3 regions of the Shinella sp. HZN7 genome follow, and region 3 is predicted to be linked to each of the others. Evidence: predicted binding sites of a transcription regulator. Region 3 holds the regulator's gene; each other region holds the start of a gene.
The links. Region 3 encodes LexA, which represses DNA repair genes until DNA is damaged. Its sites were predicted from a motif close to TGTTCNNNNTGTGTTCNG; they were not measured.
Positions count from the first base shown of each region.

Region 1 (6,531 bases), 2.2 Mb from region 3:
ACTTCTCGTACTTGCCTTCCACGCCGTCCATTTCCTTCGCTTCCGGCATCGCATCGCGCTTGACCGTGATGTTCGGCCAGATGGCGGCGAATTCCGTGTTGATCTGCAGCCACTTGTCGAGCCCCGGCTCGGTATCCGGCTTGATCGCCTCGGCGGGACATTCCGGTTCGCAGACACCGCAGTCGATGCATTCGTCGGGGTGGATGACCAGGAAATTCTCACCCTCGTAGAAACAGTCGACGGGGCACACTTCCACGCAGTCCGTGTACTTGCAGCGAATGCAGTTGTCGGTCACGACATACGTCATGAGGAACTCCAGAATCGTCATAAGGCGGGTGCGGACGAGACCATCCGTCACCGCAGTATCCGTCACGCGATCGGCTTGCCGGACATGAGAGACCGCGCGCGTAAAGGGCCGTCCGGAGGCTGAGGTAAAGGCTTTGCGGGCGGTTTGCAAGCGTAATACATGCGCTGCCGGGCGCATGCGAGGTATAGAATTCTAATCCTCGTCGTCGCCGGGAAAACCGTGCAGGCGGTCGGTTTCGCGGCGTTCCCGCTTGGTGGGCCGGCCGGCGCCGCGTTCGCGCGTCGCCTGCTCGAAGAGCGAGCGCTCCTCGCGCGGCGGTGGGGGCGGCGTCATGTCGCTGTAGAGAAGCCGGGCCTCCTCGTAGGGCCCGCGGCGTTCGCCCGGCTGCAGCACCTTCACCACCATGTCGTGCCGGTCAAGCGAGAGCACCACGACATCGCCGGGACGCACCATGTGCGAGGGCTGGCGGATGTTCTGGCCGTTGACGCTGACATCGCCCGTTTCCACGGATTTCGCCGCCAGCGAGCGGGACTTGCGCAGCCGCGCGAAGAACAGCCATTTGTCGATGCGCTGTCGCGCCTGACCTGCCGGCTGTTCCTCGTCGCGTGCCATCGGCCTACTTCTTCATCTGCTCCTTGAGCGCTGCGAGCTTGGCGAAGGGGGAATCCGGGTCGATCGGCTTTTCCTTGCGGGGCGGCCGGGCTTCGAATTTCGCCTGCTGCGGCTTGCCGCCGCGATCGGGGCGATGCTCATTCCGATCCGGGCGATTGCCGCCCTGCGGCTTTCCGTCGCGGCCCTTGGCCTGGTCGGGCCGGCCGCGGCCGCCGTCACGCCGCTCGCCGCGTTCGCCGGCCGGCTGGCCGCGATGGCGATCACCGCCGCGACGCTCGCCCTGTCCCTGACGCTCACCGCCTTGGCGGTGGCCCTGGCGCTGGTTGTCGTGGCGCGAGCCCGGGCGCCAGAGCAGCACGGGCTTGGCTTCGACCGGTTCGCCTTCTGCAGCGGCTTCTGCCGGTACCGGATCTTCGACGGTCTCGGCGGCCGGGGCTTCGACGGGGGCAACCGATGCCTCGACGGCGGCAGCCGGGGCTTCGCCTTCGCCCTCCGCCGCATCGGCGTCGTGTTCGTCGGACGCTTCCGTATTTGCTTCGGCCGGCGCTGCGGCGGCGGCATCGGCCGGAGCCGGGGCCTGCGCGGCGAGATGGGCGGCGACTTCCTCGGCCTTCACGCTGTCGGCGCGGTAGCCGAGGCCCTTGAGGATCTCTTCCATGTCGTCCGGCGTCGCGCCGAGGATGGAGAGCATGGCGGTCGTCGCCATGAAGCGGCGGCCGTCATAGGCGCCCTCGGGGCGCGGCGTGCCCGGCTTCCACTGCAGCAGCGGGCGGATGAGGTCGGCAAGGCGCTCCAGGATGTCGATGCGCACGGCCCGCTTGCCGAGGAAGCGGAAGCCGGCGAGCTTGTAGAAGGCGCGCTCGAAGCTCGGATCGGTGACGACGGAGGTGCGGCCGGCGGCGAGCACCGGGATGAGGTCGCCGTAGCCCGGCTTGTCGAGGCCGTCGTTCTTCAGCGCCCAGAGCAGGGTGATGAGCTCGGCCGGGGCCGGCTTCAGGAGCGCGGGCATGAAGATGTGGTAGGCGCCGAAGCGGATGCCGTGCTTGCGGATCGAGGCGCGGGCTTCCTGGTCGAGCGACTTCACGTCCTCCGCCACGTCGCGGCGGAAGAGCACGCCGAGGTTTTCGACGAGCTGGAAGGCGAGGCCCTTGGCGAGGCCCTGCAGGTCTTCGGCGCGCGAAAGGTCGTCGAGCGGCTTCAGCACGGTCGCGATGTGATGGTTCACGAAACGCTCGATGCGGGCGGCGACGTGGTCGCGCGCATTGCCGGTCAGCTGCTCGTCGGAGAGCAGGATGACGCGCGGGCGCATGACGTGGTCGCTTGCCGCCAGGCGCGCGACGGGATCGCCGAGCCAGCGCACGGTGCCGTCGGAGCCGAGCGCGAGATCGCTGTTGCCGGCGGCGTGCAGGCGTGCGGCGCGGGCTTCGAACTCCAGCGCGAGCGCCTTCTGCGCAGCCGCTTGCACGGCCTTCGCATCGGGACCTTCCGTTCCGGAGGCCAGCGTAAACCGGAAACCGGCCAACTGCCCGACATGATGTCCCTCTACGAAGACATCGCCATTCACACTGATTTCAGCTTCCAGCATCGCATTCTCTCTCAGGCGCTTCATGAGCACAGATGTCCTGCGATCAACAAAGCGTTTCGTCAACCGTTCATGTAGCGCATCGGACAATCGGTCTTCGATTTCCCGCGTCTTTTCCTGCCAGTGTGTCGGATCGGCAAGCCATCCGGGCCGATTCGACACATAGGTCCATGTCCTTATCTGTGCGATTCGTGCCGAAAGCGTGTCGATCTCGCCATCGGTTCTATCGGCGCGGCGCACCTGGTCGGCCATGAAGTCTTCGTTAACTGTGCCGCGTTTTATGAGATCCGCATAGAGCGTCGAGATGAGGTCGGCGTGCTGGGCGGGGGTGATGCGGCGGTAGTCTGGAAGCGCGCAGGCCTCCCAGAGCTTTTCGACACGTTCCGGCGTCGTCGCGAGATCACGGACGTCGGGGTAGCGTGACAGGTGCTCCAGCGCCTGCTGGTCGACGGCCGGCAGCGCCCGCGTCAGCCCGCCTATCGGCGGCGGCGCATCGAGCGACTTGCGCAGGTTCGCAAGAGACGAATAGTCGAAGCGGGGCGTGCGCCATTGCAGGACGCGCACCGGGTCGAACTGGTGCGTCTCGATGCGCTTGACCAGCTCGTCGTCGAAGGGATCGACGCGGCCCGTCACGCCGAAGGTGCCGTCGCGCAGGTGCCGGCCGGCGCGGCCGGCGATCTGGGCGAGCTCGGCGGGATTGAGGTTGCGGAACTGGTAGCCGTCGAACTTGCGGTCCTGGGCGAAGGTGACATGGTCGACGTCGAGGTTGAGGCCCATGCCGATCGCATCGGTCGCGACGAGATATTCGACGTCGCCCTCCTGGTAGAGCGCGACCTGGGCGTTGCGGGTGCGGGGGCTAAGTGCGCCGAGCACCACCGCCGCCCCGCCGCGCTGGCGGCGGATCAGTTCGGCGATCGCATAGACCTCGTCGGCCGAGAAGGCGACGATGGCCGTGCGCTGGGGCAGGCGGGTGATCTTCTTGGAGCCGGAATAGAAGAGCTGGGAAAGCCGCGGGCGCTCCACGACGTTGAGGCCCGGCAGCAACTGTTCGAGGATCGGCTTCATGGTGGCGGCGCCGAGCAGCAGCGTCTCGTCGCGGCCGCGCAGATGCAGCACCCGGTCGGTGAAAATGTGGCCGCGTTCGAGATCGCCGGCAAGCTGCACCTCGTCGATCGCGACGAAGGAGGCGCGCGTCTCGCGCGGCATCGCCTCCACCGTGCAGACCGAATAGCGCGCCATGTGCGGCGTGATCTTCTCCTCGCCGGTGACGAGCGCCACATTGTGCTGGCCGACCCTGTCGACGAGGCGCGTATAGACCTCGCGCGCCAAGAGGCGCAGAGGCAGGCCGATGATGCCCGTCTCATGTGCCACCATGCGTTCGATTGCGTAGTGGGTCTTGCCCGTATTGGTCGGGCCGAGCACCGCGGTGACCCCGCGGCCGCTCAAGATCATGGGTGCTTGCGACAAGTCACGCCCCGGCAGGTTTCAACTCTCGCCGGACGCATCCGGCAGGCAACAGATGCCCATCGAGGCGGACAATGGCAAGGGGCAAGGCGAAAAGCGCCGCTTTTCTCCAGCATTGAACGGTGCCTGGAACAGTCTGCGAACAAATCGGAGACGAATCGCTGACATGGGATGATTCAGGGTTTGTTCACCACAATGGACTGGCGGGGTTGGCTGCGGCGCCACGAAATACCGAATCGCATCAAGGATTAAGCGCGATGCGGCTGCGCCCTGATGGGCCGACCGGCGCGAAGCGAAGTCGCGAGCGGCCATGATTCCATCTTCCCGTGTCGGACCGTGACCGCTTCGTTCGTCCTTGAGGGGTGACAAGCGGAGACAAACCAGATGAAGATCCATTTCAGCCGTAATCCCAACCCTCGCCTGACGGTCGCTGCGGCCCGATTCTTGGACGCTGACGTCGAATTCGAGTTCGCCGCTCCCCGCGCTCCGGGCCAGGCGGAGCGTTACATTTCACTCAATCCGAACCTGCTGTTGCCAATTCTGGAGCTGCCCGGCCGGACGTTGTGGGAGAGCGATGCCATCGTCTGCTGGCTCTCGCGCAGCGCCGGTTCGAACTTCTGGCGGACGGACGACGAGGAACCGGACATGATCCGCTGGATCAGCTGGGCGAAGGAAAACTTCGTCAAGGCATGCGACATCGTGCATTGGGAGCGCGGCACGAAACAGCGTTACGGCTTCGGGCCCTGCGACGAGCGGATGGTTGAAGAGGGACTGCAGCAGTTTCACAAGGCCGCCGCCATGCTGGAGAGCGAACTGGCAAACCGCGCATGGCTCGTCGGCGATGCGGTTTCCTTTGCGGATTTCCGCATGGCGACGTTTCTGCCGTTCAACGACGCCGCCCGGCTGCCGCTCGCCGAATATCCCGCGATAGAACGCTGGAACGAGCGGCTCGAAAAGATGGATGCGTGGCGCGATCCCTTTCAGGGCCTGAACGCACCCGATTTGCCGCCGCTGCCCGGTTAGGGCGGTCCTCTCCTGGAGATGTGCGCCGTATCGCCGGTCAAACCGGATGGTCGCGCAGGTCCGCGCCGTCCCAGCCGCCGCCGGACTCGTAAAGCGGGAAAACCTCTTCCGTGAGGTATGGCCCGCCGCCGACGGATTCCTTCGAGGACATCAGCACGAAGCGGTTCACCGTGAAGGGGGCGGTGTGGAAATTGCCGCGACCGGAAAGGTAGTGGGCGACGTCCTCGATGCGGGCGTTGCGCAGGCGGGCGAGCGTGACGTGGGGCGTGAACTTTCGCGGATCGGCGGGAAGGCCCAGGCGCTGGCAGATGCGCTCGATTTCGCCCTGGAGGGCGTACATTTCCGGCGCCTGCGTCACGCCGGCGAAGACGGAATGCGGCTTCTTCGAGCCGAAGGAGCCTAGGCCCGACAGGGCGAGCTGGAATTCCGGGCGCTCGATGCGGTCGAGCTTGTCGACCACCTCGTCGGCGGTGCGGCCGTCGATATCGCCGATGAAACGCAAGGTAATGTGGAAGTTCTCGACATCGATCCAGCGGGCTCCGGGAAGTCCGCCTCTCAGCAAGGAGAGGCTCATGGCAGCATTGCGCGGCACTTCGAGGGCGACGAAAAGTCTCGGCATGGCGACTTCTCCCTGCTGGAATGTACTGTCAGCGAATCACGCAATGGATTTTTGCGCAACCCTTATTTCGCACCCGCGAAAACTACTCCTTCGCCGGTATCGATTTGATGAACGCTTCGGCGGCCGGAAGCATCGTCGCGACCATCACGTCAACCCCCTCGGAATTCGGATGCATGCCGTCGTCGAGCTGCAGGTTCGCCTTGGTGACGACCCCGTCGAGGAAGAACGGATAGAGCGCGGCGCCGTGCTTTTCCGCCATGCGCCGGTAGATGCTGTTGAAGCGCTCGCCGTAGTCGGGGCCCATGTTCGGCGGGGCCAGCATGCCGGCAAGCAGCACCGCGATGCCGCGCTCCTTGAGGCGCGTCAGCATGGCGTCGAGGTTCTTCTCCGTCTGTTCCGGCGGAATGCCGCGCAGCGCGTCGTTGGCGCCGAGTTCCAGAATCACGCCTTGCGTGCCCTCGGGGATCGACCAGTCGAGCCGGGCAAGGCCGCCGGAGCTCGTGTCGCCGGAAACGCCGGCATTGGCGATCTCGACCTCGTAGCCCTTTTCGCGCAGCGCCTTCTCCAGCTTCACCGGAAAGGCGTCCGTCGCGGGTAGCTGGTAGCCGGCCATCAGGCTGTCGCCGAAGCCGACGAGCTTCACGGGCTCCGCCCGGGCGGCATTCACGGATAACAAAGCTGTGATTGCAAGTGAGGCGAAAAATCCAAGCGCCGCTTTAAACGACATGTTGCTGATCCTAGATTGCTGGCATTCCAGTTGCTTCAAGACATATAGGGCAGAATTCCTTGGCCAAAACCATCATCGATCTCAAAAAAGCCGATCTCACCCTCGGCCGGGCGGCCGCCTCCGTTCATGTGCTGAAGGGGATCGACCTTTCGATCGAGGGGGGCGAATCGGTCGGCATCGTCGGCCCGTCCGGCTCC
Region 1 is NZ_CP015736.1:3,998,137-4,004,667, reverse strand. Features, by position in the region: gene fdxA (ferredoxin FdxA) at 1-307, opposite strand, end outside; gene shn_RS19285 (RNA-binding S4 domain-containing protein) at 500-919, opposite strand; gene shn_RS19280 (helicase-related protein) at 924-3,953, opposite strand; gene shn_RS19275 (glutathione S-transferase family protein) at 4,350-4,988, shown strand; gene thpR (RNA 2',3'-cyclic phosphodiesterase) at 5,026-5,607, opposite strand; gene shn_RS19265 (arylesterase) at 5,690-6,334, opposite strand; gene shn_RS19260 (ABC transporter ATP-binding protein) at 6,394-6,531, shown strand, end outside.
Region 1: the regulator LexA is predicted to act here: its motif matches at 4,093-4,110, upstream of shn_RS19280 (helicase-related protein).

Region 2 (6,531 bases), 930 kb from region 3:
CGCGCGAGATTGCCCGCGCTGTTGGCGGCATTGCCGAGGATCACGTCGTCGACGGCGTCCGGCCGCAGTCCCGTCTCGGCAAGGATTTTCCGGATGAGCGGCACGGCGAGGCTGGCCGGCTCGATGGCCGAAAGCATGCCGCCGATGCGGCCGATCGGCGTGCGGAAGGCCGCGGCGACGACGGGGATACGGTCAGAGGAAACGGTCGAGCGCATCGCTCTCCTCCGCCACCCATTGCCGCACGGTCTTCGCCGCCACCTTGCCGGAGGACGTCACCGGCATGGCGCGGCACAGCCAGATGCGGCGCGGCTGCTTGTAGCGCGGCAGGAATTCCGAGAGCGCGGCCGTCAGCGCCCAGGGCGTCAGGCCCGGCCGTTCCGGCTCGATCACCGCGACGAGCTCGCTGCCGAGATCGGCATGGTCGATGCCGAAGACATGGGCGGCGCGCACGAGGCAGGTGTCGCACAACGCCGTCTCCACCTCCGAAGGATAGATGTTGTTGCCGCCGGACAGCACCATGCCGCCCGAGCGGCCGAGCAGGTGCAGCATGCCGTCCGTCTCCAGAAAGCCGAGGTCGCCGACGGTCGCGCGCGCGCCGAAGCGGGAAAGTCCCGCCCCGTCGCCCTGCCCGAGATAGCCGGTCGCGACCAGCGGGCTCTCGACGAAGACCGTGCCCGTCTCGCCCGCCGGCAGCGGCCTGCCGGCATCGTCGAGCACGGCGATCCTGACGCCCGGAAAGGCCCTGCCGACCGCCGTGGAGGAGGCGGCCTCGCCCGGCGCGGTAACGGTGACGAAGCCGAGTTCGGAGGCGCCGTAATATTCGCGCAGCGCCGCCCTGGGGAAATGCGCCGCACAGAGCGCATGGTCCGTCGCCGTCAATTTCGCACCGGCAATCGTGATGGCCGTGACGCCGGTCACCGGCGGCTCCGCGGCGAGCCGGCGCAGCATGGTCGGCACCAGGACGAGGCGGCGGATGGCATTCGCCCCGATCGCCGCCAGCGCGGCATCCGGATCGAAATGCGCGGCAGAATGGAACGCGCCGCCGGCAAGCAGCGTCTCGATCATCGCATAGAGCGCAAGGCCATGGGCGAGGGGGCCGGGAGCATAGGTGCTCACCGTTTCGTCGATGCCGAAGAAGGGCGCCCCCGTGGCAAGGCTGGTCCGCCAGGAGCGTCGGTCGCGGATGATCGGTTTCGGATCGGCGGTCGTGCCAGAGGTGAAGACGATGAGGAACGGATCGTCGGCTGCCCCTTCCGGCAGGGGCGGCGCGTCCAGCGCGGCGCTTTCGGCGATCACGTCCCACGCATCGCCGTGCCGGCTCTCCACGAAAAGCTCCGCTCCATGGGGCATGACAAGAAGGTCGGGGTCGATTTTCCGGATCAGGCGCTGGCGCTGGGCTTCCGGCAGATGCGGATCGATCAGCGCGGCGCAGTTGGCGCCGGCCGTGGCGGCCGCGAAGGCGGCGGGAAAGAGCGCGTGGTTGCCGGTCATGATCGCGACCAGCCGGTTTTCCGGCCCGATGGCGCTGCGGCCTTGCGGGGCGAGGTCGGCGAAGACGGCGTGGAACCGCCGGGCGGTCGCCGCGAGCGTGCCGTAGGAAAGAACCCGGTCCTCCAGGTGGAAGGCCGGGTTTGAGGGGCTTTCGGCGGCGTGCCGTTCGAGGGCGCCGGAAAGCGGCATCGGCTCAGGCGCGCTGCGGCAGCAGCGGATAGCCGGCGAGCACCGCGCGGCCGGCCAGCATGGCGACGAAGGCCTTGATGAGGTCGCCGGGCACGAAGACGAGCGAGGCGAGGGCCGTCTCGAAGAAGGCCTTGCCGCTCATATAGGCGAGCCACGGAACGCCGAAGAGGTAGACGACCGCGATGCCGCCGACGACGGAGGCGGCAAGGAAGGTGAGGAACTGCGCCAGCTCCGGCTGGTCTTCCTTCGCGAAGCGCTCGGCGATCAGGCCGCAGACATAGGCGCCGAAGAACCAGCCGACGAGATAGCCGGCCGTCGGCCCGGCAAAGACGGCAAGGCCGCCGCGCCCGCCCGACAGGACCGGCAGGCCGATCGCCACGAGCAGCAGCACGAGCAGCACCGCCGCCGCGCCGCGCCTTGCGCCGAGAATGCAGCCGGCGAGCATGACGCCGAGCGTCTGCGCGGTGATCGGCACCGGAATGAAGCCGAGCGTGAGCGGCGGCAGCAGGCCCAGCACCACGATGATCGCGGCGAAGAGAGCGACGAGGACGATGTCTCTGGTGGTCATGTCAGGTTCCCCGGTGGACAAAATTGGGTCGAATGCTTAGTGCCGCCGAAAGCCGCGCGCGTCAATCGCCATGGCGATCGTGTCGGCGTCCTTCAGCGTCAGGATGATGAGCGGCACGAGGGTGGTCAATGGCCGGACCGGCAGGCCGCGCGCCCGGTGCGCATCGATTATCTCGCCGTAACGCGCGAAGATCTCCGGCACGAAGCGGATGACGAGGCCGACCGCGAGACTCACATCGGCCGCGCGCACGAAGCCGAATCGTTCGAGCGGCGTCAGGAGCCGGGTGATCTCGTCCATGAAGGCGGAGATGGAGGTCGTGGCGGTGACGGCGGCGGCGAGCAGGACCAGCGCGCTCAGCCGGCAGAGGACGACCAGCGCCTCGTGCAGCGAATGGAAGGCATAGTTCGCGGCCGCGACGAGCAGCACCGTGAAAAGCACGAAGCGCACGCGCCGCAAGGCCTCGCCAAGGCCGATGCCGGTCGAAAGGTAGAGGATGGCGGAAAGCCCGAGCGCCGGCACGAGGATGCGCAGGTCGGCAATCAGGAAGAGCCCGATCGCGGCGGCGAAGAGCAGGACCAGCTTGCCGCGCACGGGCATCAGGTGCAGCGGCGAATCGCCCTCGATGTCGAGCCCGTTCAGCATGCTGCGATCTCCCGGTAGGCGCGGATCGCCTCCGCCGGCCGGTCGTCGGCCGCAAGCCGGCCCTCGTGGAAGACCAGCACCCGGTCGAAACCGTCGAGCAGCGCGAGATCGTGCGTGATGACGAGCACCTGCTCCGGCAGGCCCGCCACCGTGCGCTCGATAAGCGCGCGGTTCTTCAGGTCGAGCTGGTTGGTCGGCTCGTCGAGGATCAAGAGGTCCGGCCCGGTGACGAGCACGCTGGCGATCGCGCCGAGCTGCGTCTCGCCGCCGGAAAGCTCGTGCACGCGCCGCCGCGCCAGGTGGGATATGCCGAAGCGGGCAAGCACCGCCTCCGTCCGCTCGGCGATCTCCGCCTTGCCGAAGCCGCGGTTCTTGAGGCCGAAGGCGATGTCCTCGGCAAGGATCGGCAGGATCATCTGGTGCTGCGGGTTCTGGAAGATGAAGCCGGTCTTGCCGCGCGCGGCCGCTTCGTCGGCCACCGTGTCCAGCCCGTCGACCGTCACCGTGCCGCCCGTCGGCTTGACGAGGCCGTTGATCAGCCGCGCCATGGTGGTCTTGCCCGATCCATTGAGCCCGACGACGCCGATGCGCGATTCGCTCAGCGCAAGCGTGAGCGGATGAAGCGCGGCGCGTCCGGCATAGGTCACCGTTGCGGCGGAGAAGACGATATCCAAAAGCGGGGTCCCGTTTCGTGGATGGTGGGGGAGCTATAGGCAATTCTACCGCACCTGCGAAGAGGTTTTCCGCACCGGTCCGTGCGATAAGCGACAATCCGGCAAGGGGCAAAGCGCCCGATCCCGCGTTCCTGTCGAAATCGGGTGGAACAAACCAAGAATATGTGCCTATCATCCACCATGACGATTCTCCTCTCCAACGCCGAGGCCCGGCGTATCTTTCTCGCCCGGCAAGGCCTGAGCGCACCGCCCGGCCGCCTTCTCGGCAAGGCGGACCTGCTGAACCTCATCCACGACATCGGCTTCGTGCAGGTCGACAGCATCGCCACGGTGGAGCGGGCGCATCACCAGATCCTGTTCTCGCGCAACCAGACCTACCGGCGCGAACACCTGACGGCGCTGCTGGAAAAGGACGGCGAGCTCTTCGAACACTGGACGCACGATGCCTCCATCATTCCGAGCGCCTTCTTCCGCTATTGGAAACATCGCTTCCGCCGCAAGGAGGCCTCGATCGCCGAGCGCTGGCGCAAATGGCAGGGGGAAGGCTTCGACAAGGCCTTCGACGAGACCTACGAGCGCATCGCCTTCGGCGGCGCCGTGCTGTCGCGCGATCTGAAGGCCGACGATCACAAGTCGGGCGGCTGGTGGAACTGGCATCCGAACAAGACGGCGCTGGAATATCTCTGGCACACCGGCAAGCTGGCGATCGCCCGGCGCGAGAATTTCCAGAAGGTCTACGACCTCGTCGAGCGCGTGCTGCCGGCCCATCACCATGCGCCGGATGTCGAGCACGACGCCTTCGTCGACTGGGCCTGCCGCAGCGCCCTGGAACGGCTGGGTTTTGCCACCCATGGCGAGATCGCCGCCTTCTGGGCCCTGATCACGCCGGACGAGGCCAGGGCCTGGGTGGAGGCGCATCGCGAGGAACTGCGCCCCGTCGCCATCGTGCCGGCGGATGGCGGCAAGCCGCGCGCCTCCCATGCCTTCGCCGATTTCCCGGCCTGTCTCGGCGACGTTCCCGATCCGCCCGCGCGCCTGCGCGTGCTCTCGCCCTTCGATCCGCTGATCCGCGACCGCAACCGCACCGAGCGGCTGTTCGGCTATTTCTATCGTATCGAGATCTTCGTGCCGGAGCCGAAGCGGCAATACGGCTACTATGTCTTCCCGCTGCTCGAAGGCGACCGCCTCGTCGGCCGCATCGACATGAAGGCCGACCGCAAGGCCGGCACGCTCGACGTCAAGCGGCTGTGGTGGGAGCCGAAGGTCCGCGCCTCCACGGGCCGGCTGGAAAAGCTGGACGCGGAACTGGCGCGCGTGGCGAAGTTCGCCGGCGTGGAGACGGTGCGTTATCTCGACGGCTGGCGCGGGGAGACGGGTTAGGCCGTCACCGGCCGTCCACCGAAGGCGGCCTTGCCCTTTTCCGTGAGCGCACGGAATTTTTCCGAAGCGCCCGTCAGCTTGGCGTCCCATTCCGGGTCGGGCACCTGGCCGCGGATCGTGTCGAAATAGACCGCCATCAGCGCGGCGATCGCGAAGGGCTCCAGCACGGCGGCCTTGAAGGCCCAGGCAAAGACGATGGCGACGACGAAGGCGTAGCCCGCGATCTCGCCGGGGAAGGCGTAGAGGATCGCGCCGGCGGGGGCGAGGGCGAGCAGGAAGACGACGATCGACAGCACCCAGAGGAAGACGGCGAGCCAGACGGCGTTCTTCACCATCGTCAGTCCGTTCTGTGCATAGAGCACGAGGCCGCGGCGGGCGCTGTCCCAGGCATTGTCGCTGTTCGTGCGGATGTTGTAGCCGAGGATGATCTCGTCGACATAGGTCAGCGACAGGCGGATGACCGTGTTGGCGAAGCGGGCGATGGCATCGAGGCCGGGGATCGGCAGGAAGGCGGCGATGCCGCCGATGAGCCCGGTAATGGCGGCGATCACGCCCTTGACGAGCTGGTCGAGCGCGAAGAGCACGTTCGCCTCGCCGAAACGGGCCGTGACGATCTCGCGGCCATAGGCGACCTGGCCCTTGCCATCCGGCAGCGCCTCGCCGTCGATCAGCTTGACGATGACGGCGATATGGGCGGCCTTGACCATGTAGAGCAGCCATTCGCGCGCCCAGTAGACGACGGTGGCGATGAAGCCCATGCCGATGAAGCCGCCCCAGACGGCATAGGATTCCGGGCTTTCGCTGAGCGAGCCGACGCCGTAGCCGATGCCGGCCCCGGCACCCGTGGCGAGGATGAAGGCGAGCGTGATGACGAAGTAGATCACCATGCGCAGGAGGATGAACGGCATGGTCTTGGTGAGGATGCCGATGGTCCTGCCGATGCTGAAATCCCACATGCCCCTGTCATCCCCCAAGAAAATCCGGCGGTCCCCGATCGCCGCGTGAAAGGCAGACGTTTCGGGGAGGCCGTATATTCGGGCTCAGCAGAGGTCGGTGGCGCTGATCTTGATGCCGAAGCCTTCGAGGCCGACATAGTGGCGCTCGCGCGAGGCCATCAGGCGGATCGAGGAGATGCCGAGATCCTTCAGGATCTGCGCGCCGAGGCCGATTTCCAGCCATTCGCTCTCGCGCGCCTGCGCCTCGTCATGGCCTTCGCGGTCATGCTTGCCCTTGCGGGCGGTCGAGGACTGGCCGACGCCGACGGAGCCCTCGCGCAGGTAGACGATGACACCGCGCCCCTGTTCCGCGATGCGCTTCATGATCGCATCGATCTGGCGGTTCGCGCCGAAAACGTCGCCGCCGACATTTTCGAGATGCAGGCGCACCGGAATGTCCACGCCGTCGCGGATGTCGCCGAAGACGACGGCAAGGTGCTGCATCGGGTCCCAGGGCAGGGTGTAGGTCAGCGCCTTCGCCTTGCCGTAGGGCGTGTCGACGTCGAAGTCGCCGACCTGCTCGATCAGGGTTTCCTTGCGCTGGCGATAGGCGATGAGGTCGGCGACGGAGACCTGCTTGAGGCCATGCTGC
Region 2 is NZ_CP015736.1:855,445-861,975, forward strand. Features, by position in the region: gene shn_RS04140 (thiolase family protein) at 1-215, opposite strand, end outside; gene shn_RS04145 (class I adenylate-forming enzyme family protein) at 193-1,680, opposite strand; gene shn_RS04150 (biotin transporter BioY) at 1,685-2,248, opposite strand; gene shn_RS04155 (energy-coupling factor transporter transmembrane protein EcfT) at 2,285-2,890, opposite strand; gene shn_RS04160 (energy-coupling factor ABC transporter ATP-binding protein) at 2,884-3,564, opposite strand; gene shn_RS04165 (winged helix-turn-helix domain-containing protein) at 3,745-4,944, shown strand; gene shn_RS04170 (hypothetical protein) at 4,941-5,900, opposite strand; gene ribB (3,4-dihydroxy-2-butanone-4-phosphate synthase) at 5,985-6,531, opposite strand, start outside.
Region 2: the regulator LexA is predicted to act here: its motif matches at 3,710-3,727, upstream of shn_RS04160 (energy-coupling factor ABC transporter ATP-binding protein).

Region 3 (6,531 bases):
CGCACGATCTTCAATCTGCTCGGGCCCCTGTCCAACCCCGGCAGCGTCAAGCGCCAGCTTCTCGGCGTCTTCTCGCCGCACTGGCTGCTGCCGATCGCCGAGGTGATGCGCGACCTCGGCTCGGAGAGCATCTGGGTCGTGCATGGCGAAGGCCTCGACGAAATCACCACGACGGGCACCACCCGGGTCGCCGCGCTCGAAGACGGCAAGATCCGCACCTTCGAGCTGACGCCCGCCGATTTCGGCCTGCCCCAGGTGACGCTCGACGACCTGCGCGGCGGTGATGGCGCGCACAATGCCGCCGCGCTCCTCTCCGTGCTCGGCGGCGCGCACATGCCCTACCGGGACATTTCGCTCGCCAATGCCGCGGCCTCGCTGGTCGTCGCCGGCAAGGCGGAAACGCTGAAGGACGGCATGCGCCTTGCCGTCGATGCGCTCGAAAGCGGCCGCGCCCGCACCGTGCTGGAACGCCTTGTCGCGGTTTCCAACGAAGGCCAGGCGGAGTAGGATTGTCCATGACCGATATCCTGAAGAAGATCGAAGCCTACAAGCTGGAGGAGATTGCCGCCGCCAAGACGCGCGTTTCCCCGCCGAGCTTCGCGCCCGCATCCGCGACCAGGAGCCGCCGCGCGGCTTCTTCGCCAGCCTGAAGGCGAAAAAGGCCGAGGGCCGCTTCGGCCTCATCGCCGAGATCAAGAAGGCGAGCCCGTCCAAGGGCCTCATCCGGCCGGATTTCGATCCGCCGGCACTGGCGAAGGCGTATGAGGCCGGCGGTGCCGCCTGCCTTTCCGTGCTCACGGACACGCCGAGCTTCCAGGGCGCACCGGAGTTCCTGACGGCGGCGCGTGCGGCCTGCGCCCTGCCGGCGCTGCGCAAGGATTTCATGTTCGACAGCTACCAGGTGCTGGAGGCCCGCGCCTGGGGTGCCGACTGCATCCTCCTCATCATGGCCTCGCTCAGCGACGACGACGCGAAGATGCTGGAAGACGCCGCCTTCTCGCTCGGCATGGACGTGCTGATCGAGGTGCACGACGCCCCGGAAATGGAGCGCGCGCTGAAGCTCAGGTCCAAGCTCGTCGGCATCAACAACCGCAACCTGCGCACCTTCGAGGTGGATCTCGCCGTGTCGGAAAAGCTCGCCGGCATGGTGCCCGAGGACCGGCTGCTGGTCGGCGAGAGCGGCATCTTCACCCATGCGGATTGCGAACGGCTCGGCAAGGTCGGCATCTCCACCTTCCTCGTCGGCGAAAGCCTGATGCGCAAGGATGACGTGGCGGCGGCGACCCGCGAACTCCTCACCGGCTCGGCCGGCATGCTGGCAGCGGAATGATGGCCGAGGAGGCCCGCACGCTCACCCATATCGGCGCGTCCGGCGAAGCCAGCATGGTGGATGTCGGCGACAAGGCCGAGACGGTGCGCATCGCGGTTGCCGAAGGGTCCATCCGCATGGCGCCGGCAACGCTGGACCTCATCCTCAAGGGTGATGCCAAGAAGGGCGACGTGATCGGCACGGCGCGCCTTGCCGGCATCATGGCCGCCAAGCAGACCGCCAGCCTCATCCCGCTCTGCCATCCCCTGATGCTGACGAAGGTCGCCGTCGATATCCGCGAGGACCGCGCCCTTCCGGGCCTGCGCGTCGAGGCGATGGCCAGGCTCACCGGCCGCACCGGCGTCGAGATGGAGGCGCTGACGGCCGTCAGCGTCGCGTGCCTGACCATCTACGACATGGCGAAAGCCGCGGACCGCGAAATGGAGATAGGCGGCATCCGCCTCGTCGAAAAATCCGGCGGCCGCTCCGGCGACTACCGGCGCGGGGACGCCGGTTGATGGCGGCGCTGCTTCCCGTCGAGGACGCCCTCCACCGCCTGCTTCTGTCCGCCCGTCCGATCCGGCGCACGGAGACGGTCCGGCTGCAGGAGGCCGACGGCCGCGTGCTTGCCGAGGATGTCGCCGCCCGGCTGACGCAGCCGCCCTTCGACAATTCCGCGATGGACGGCTATGCCGTGCGCCACGCGGATATCGCCGCGCTCGGCGCGATCCTGAGGGTCGCAGGCCTCTCCTCCGCCGGCCACGCCTTCGAAGGCACCGCCGGTCCCGGCGAGGCCGTGCGCATCTTCACCGGCGCCCCGCTGCCGGCCTTCGCCGATACCGTGCTGCTGCAGGAAGATGCCGAGGTGCTGGAAGACGGCCGCATCCGCACCACCTTCCTCACGCCGAAAGGCCGCCACATCCGCCCGCGCGGCCAGGATTTTGCCGAAGGCGAGATCGTCCTGAAGGCCGGGGACGTGCTCGATGCCGGCCGCCTGACGGTCGCGGCGGCCATGAACCATGCGGAACTGACCGTCCGTGCCCGCCCGCGCATCGCCCTGCTCGCCACCGGCGACGAGCTCGTGCCGGCAGGTACGCCGCCCGGCGCCAGCCAGATCATCGCCTCCAACACCTACGGCGTCGCGGCCCTCGCCCGCGCGGCCGGCGCCGAGGTGATCGACCTCGGCATCGTCGCCGACGACAAGGAAGCGATGCTGGCGGCCGTGCGCCACGCGCTGACGCTCGGTATCGACGCCCTCGTCACGCTCGGCGGCGCCTCCGTCGGGGATTTCGACCTCGTGAAGCCCGTGCTCGGCGCGGCCGGCATGGATCTCGACTTCTGGCGAATCGCGATGCGCCCGGGCAAGCCCCTGATGGTCGGCCGCCTCGGCGCCGTCCAGGTCATCGGCCTGCCCGGCAATCCCGTTTCGAGCCTCGTCTGCTCCCACCTCTTCCTCGTCCCTCTCGTGCGCCGTCTTGCCCACCTGCCGGCGAAGAGCCTGGAGCATCCGGCCATCACCGTCGTCCCGCTCAAGGAAAACGACCACCGGCAGGATTATGTCCGCGCGCGCATCACCCGCGGCCCCGCCGGCGAACTGCGCGTCACGCCCCTCGAAAAGCAGGATTCCTCCATGATGAAGGCCTTCGCCACCGCCGAAGGCCTCCTCATCCGCCCGCCGCATGCCCCGGCGGCCCCGCGGGCGCGGCCTGCACGGTCCTGCTCCTGCGCGAACCGTCCGCCTGAACGGTATTATTGTTTCAGCAGCCCCTTGCAGAACACATATGGAACAGATAGTGTCTGTTCTGGATTTGTTTCACGATTCTCGGTGGAGGGGCCATGCTCACGCGGAAACAACAGGAACTCCTCCTGTTCATTCATGAACGGATGAAGGAATCCGGCATTCCCCCCTCTTTCGACGAGATGAAGGATGCGCTGGATCTCGCCTCCAAATCCGGCATCCACCGCCTCATCACGGCGCTGGAAGAGCGCGGTTTCATCCGGCGCCTGCCCAACCGGGCCCGCGCGCTGGAGGTGATAAAGCTCCCCGAAGCCTATACGCAGAGCCTGCAGCCGCGCCGCGGCTTCTCGCCGGCCGTCATCGAGGGCAGCCGCGGCAAGCAGCCGCCCGTCGCCGCCCCGCCGCAGCGCACGCCCGTGGCGGAGGTTTCCTCTTCCGTCTCCGTTCCGGTCATGGGCCGCATCGCCGCCGGCGTGCCGATCTCCGCGATCCAGAACAACACCCATGACATCACCGTGCCGGCCGAGATGATCGGCAACGGCGAACACTACGCGCTGGAGGTCAAGGGCGATTCGATGATCGAGGCCGGCATTCTCGACGGCGACACGGTGATCATCCGCACGGCGAGCAGCGCCAATCCCGGCGAGATCATCGTCGCGCTCGTCGACGACGAGGAGGCCACGCTGAAGCGCTTCCGCCGCAAGGGCGCCTCCATCGCGCTCGAAGCGGCAAACCCCGCCTACGAGACCCGCATCTTCGGGCCGGACCGGGTGAAGATCCAGGGCAAGCTGGTCGGCCTCATCCGCCGCTATCACTGATCCCGGGAACAATTCCAGCAGACGTGCCAAGCGGTCCTGCGTCCGGAATTGCGTTAAAACAAAGAGTTGGAGTGTTCTCGCGGTTCGAGGAAAAGCGGAAATGCTCAAGACGGATCGAAGCTGCCGGTGCGCCAGTCATAGGTGCGGTGGCGGGTCCAGGGCCGGTCGAGGCTTTCCACGGCCGGCAGGATGCGCGCTTCGGAGACGGCGCGGGATGTGTCCCCGTCGGCCGGCTGGATTTCGAGGGCGCCGGTTCGCCTCAGGTGGCGCGCCGTCACAAGGCGCGCGCCGGAGCGGCAGGCCTCCAGCCGCAGGGCCAGGGACACGACGACAAGGTCGGCCGCATCGCAGGCCGTGCCCAGGAAGGCGACGTCGTCCAGGGTGACGATCCGCCAGCCGCTCGGCGAGACGGCGGCGCAGAATGCCTTTGCTTCACAGACGAAACCTTTGCCGGTCCGGGCCGCCGCGAGCGCTGAGACCATGGCATCCTTCGCCTTCTGCCGGTCGGCCTTGCGCCGCGGCCGTTTCTGCCCCGCGGTCATGCCGGTGGTTTCGCCGGCGTCCTCGAGGGTCAGTCCGGCGCTCCTGCGGATCTCCGGTTTCGTGAGATCGCCGAGCCGGAGGGCGCGCCGCCACTGGGCATAGATGAAGTCCGGCGGTCTCGCCCGGTTGGTCGCGACGGTTTCGCCGCGAAGGATGGCGACGAGGCGGCCGTCCTCGGACACCAGCACTTCCGGCGTGGCGCTTGCGACCGGAAAGCAGGCAAGCGCGAGGCCGAGACCGACAAGCAGCGTTCCGGCATGGCGCAGCCGCGTGCGCAGGATGCAGACAAGCCCGCCGCCGAGGCCGACCAGCAGGAACGCGGCCGGCGGAATGCGGCCGGTGACGATCTCGCCCTTCCAGCCTGCAACCCATGTCGACAGCGCGATCATCCAGTCGATGCCCTTGCCCATAATCGCGAAGGGCACGGCATCGAGGCCGAAGGGCATCAGCAGCACGGCGATGAGGCCGAAGGGCATGACGACGGCGCTGATGACGGGCATGGCAAGCAGGTTGCCGGCAAGTCCATAGGCCGGAATGCGATGGAAATGGCCGATGGAATAGATCAGCGTCGAGAACCCGCCGATCAGCGAGGACAGCATGAGCCCGCCGAAGAAGCGCCCGAGCGCGCCGCCGAACAGTTTCAGGCGCTCTCCCCCGCCCTCCCGGCGGACCGGACGCTCGCGCCAGGCCGCATAGCCGGCGACGAGACCGAGCGTTGCGGCATAGGACATCTGGAACCCCGGATTGGTGACGGCAGAGGGTGTCACGGCAAGGATGAGGATCGCCGAGAGCGCCACATTGCGCAGGCTTATCGCCGCGCGGCCGAACAGCACCGCCACCAGCATGATGCAGATCATGATCCAGGAGCGCACCGCGGAGATCGCGCCGCCCGAAACGAGGATGTAGAGCGTGACCATGACGAGCGCGCCGGCAGCGGCGATCTTCTTGGCGGGGTAACGCTCGGAGAACCCCGGGACGAGCGCCATCAGGACACGCGCGCCGACGAGGAAGGTGCCGGCGGCAAGCACCATGTTGAGCCCGGAAATGGCGAGCACATGGGCAAGGCCCGCCTGCCGCAGCGCCTCCACCGTCTGCGCGCCGATCGCCCGCTGCTCGGCCGTCACCAGCGCCGCGGCGATCGCGCCGGCATCGCCGCCGATCCGGCCGCGGATATGCTCGGTGAGGTTGTTGCGCCAGGTCGCGATCTCCTGCCGGATCCGCCCCTCCAATCCCGGCCCGGCCACCGCAATCGCGGTCGGCGCGCGATAGAAATAGCCGACAGCGCCGGTGCCGGCGAAATAGGCATCGAAGGCGAAGTCGTTGAGGCCGGACAGCGCCGGGCCGGAGGGCGGCCCGAGCCGCGCCCGCCCGGTTATGCCGCCGCCGATCGGGATCGGCGTGTGCCGGCTGCGGGCCAGGAGCGTCACCATGCCGGGCGGCCGCTTCAGCACCGGGTCGCGCGTCGCCTCCAGTGCGATGCGGTAGCGGATCGCACCCCGCTCGTCGCTTTCGCGCGCCAGCACCCGCCCGCTGATCTCGGTGGTGACAGGCGCGTCGAGCAGGACCGTTGCGAGCCGGGCGCTTTCGAGCGCCGCCAGCAGCATGCCCACTGGAACGAGCAGCGCGGCGCCGGCCGCAAGCGCGATCCAGTCCTCGCGATGGCGAAGGCGCCAGGCCGGCCAGAGCGCGAGCGCAATGACGAAAAGCGTGGTGGCAAGCGGCGGATCGGTGGCGGCGGCGAACCAGAGCGCCGCCCCCGCGCCGAGGAAGACCGGAACGAAAAGGAAGAAGTGGCCATGCGCCCTTTCTTCGGCGAATGCGGCCGCGCTTGGCTGCTTGGCAGCCACCGCAGCCTTGAAGCGCCCCGCTGCCCGCCGCAGTGTGGCCAGCGCTCCCCGGCGCACGGGATCGCGAACCGGGGCGCGCGGGACGGCGGCGTCATCGGGCGCCACCCGCCAGGCATCGGCCTCGGGCATTTCCCGCCGTTCCGCGACGCCGACCTTCTCCATGACCCCGGCCCCACCCGTTCCCGTCCCATTGTGCAACCGAACGGAAAAATCTTCAATCAACAGTAGGCGCGGAAAATGCTAAGCCAGGCAGAAAGGATGCCCCCTCCATATCTC
Region 3 is NZ_CP015736.1:1,781,431-1,787,961, reverse strand. Features, by position in the region: gene trpD (anthranilate phosphoribosyltransferase) at 1-507, shown strand, start outside; partial or broken gene trpC (indole-3-glycerol phosphate synthase TrpC) at 516-1,330, shown strand; gene moaC (cyclic pyranopterin monophosphate synthase MoaC) at 1,330-1,827, shown strand; partial or broken gene glp (gephyrin-like molybdotransferase Glp) at 1,827-3,052, shown strand; gene lexA (transcriptional repressor LexA) at 3,146-3,865, shown strand; gene shn_RS08645 (ComEC/Rec2 family competence protein) at 3,970-6,417, opposite strand.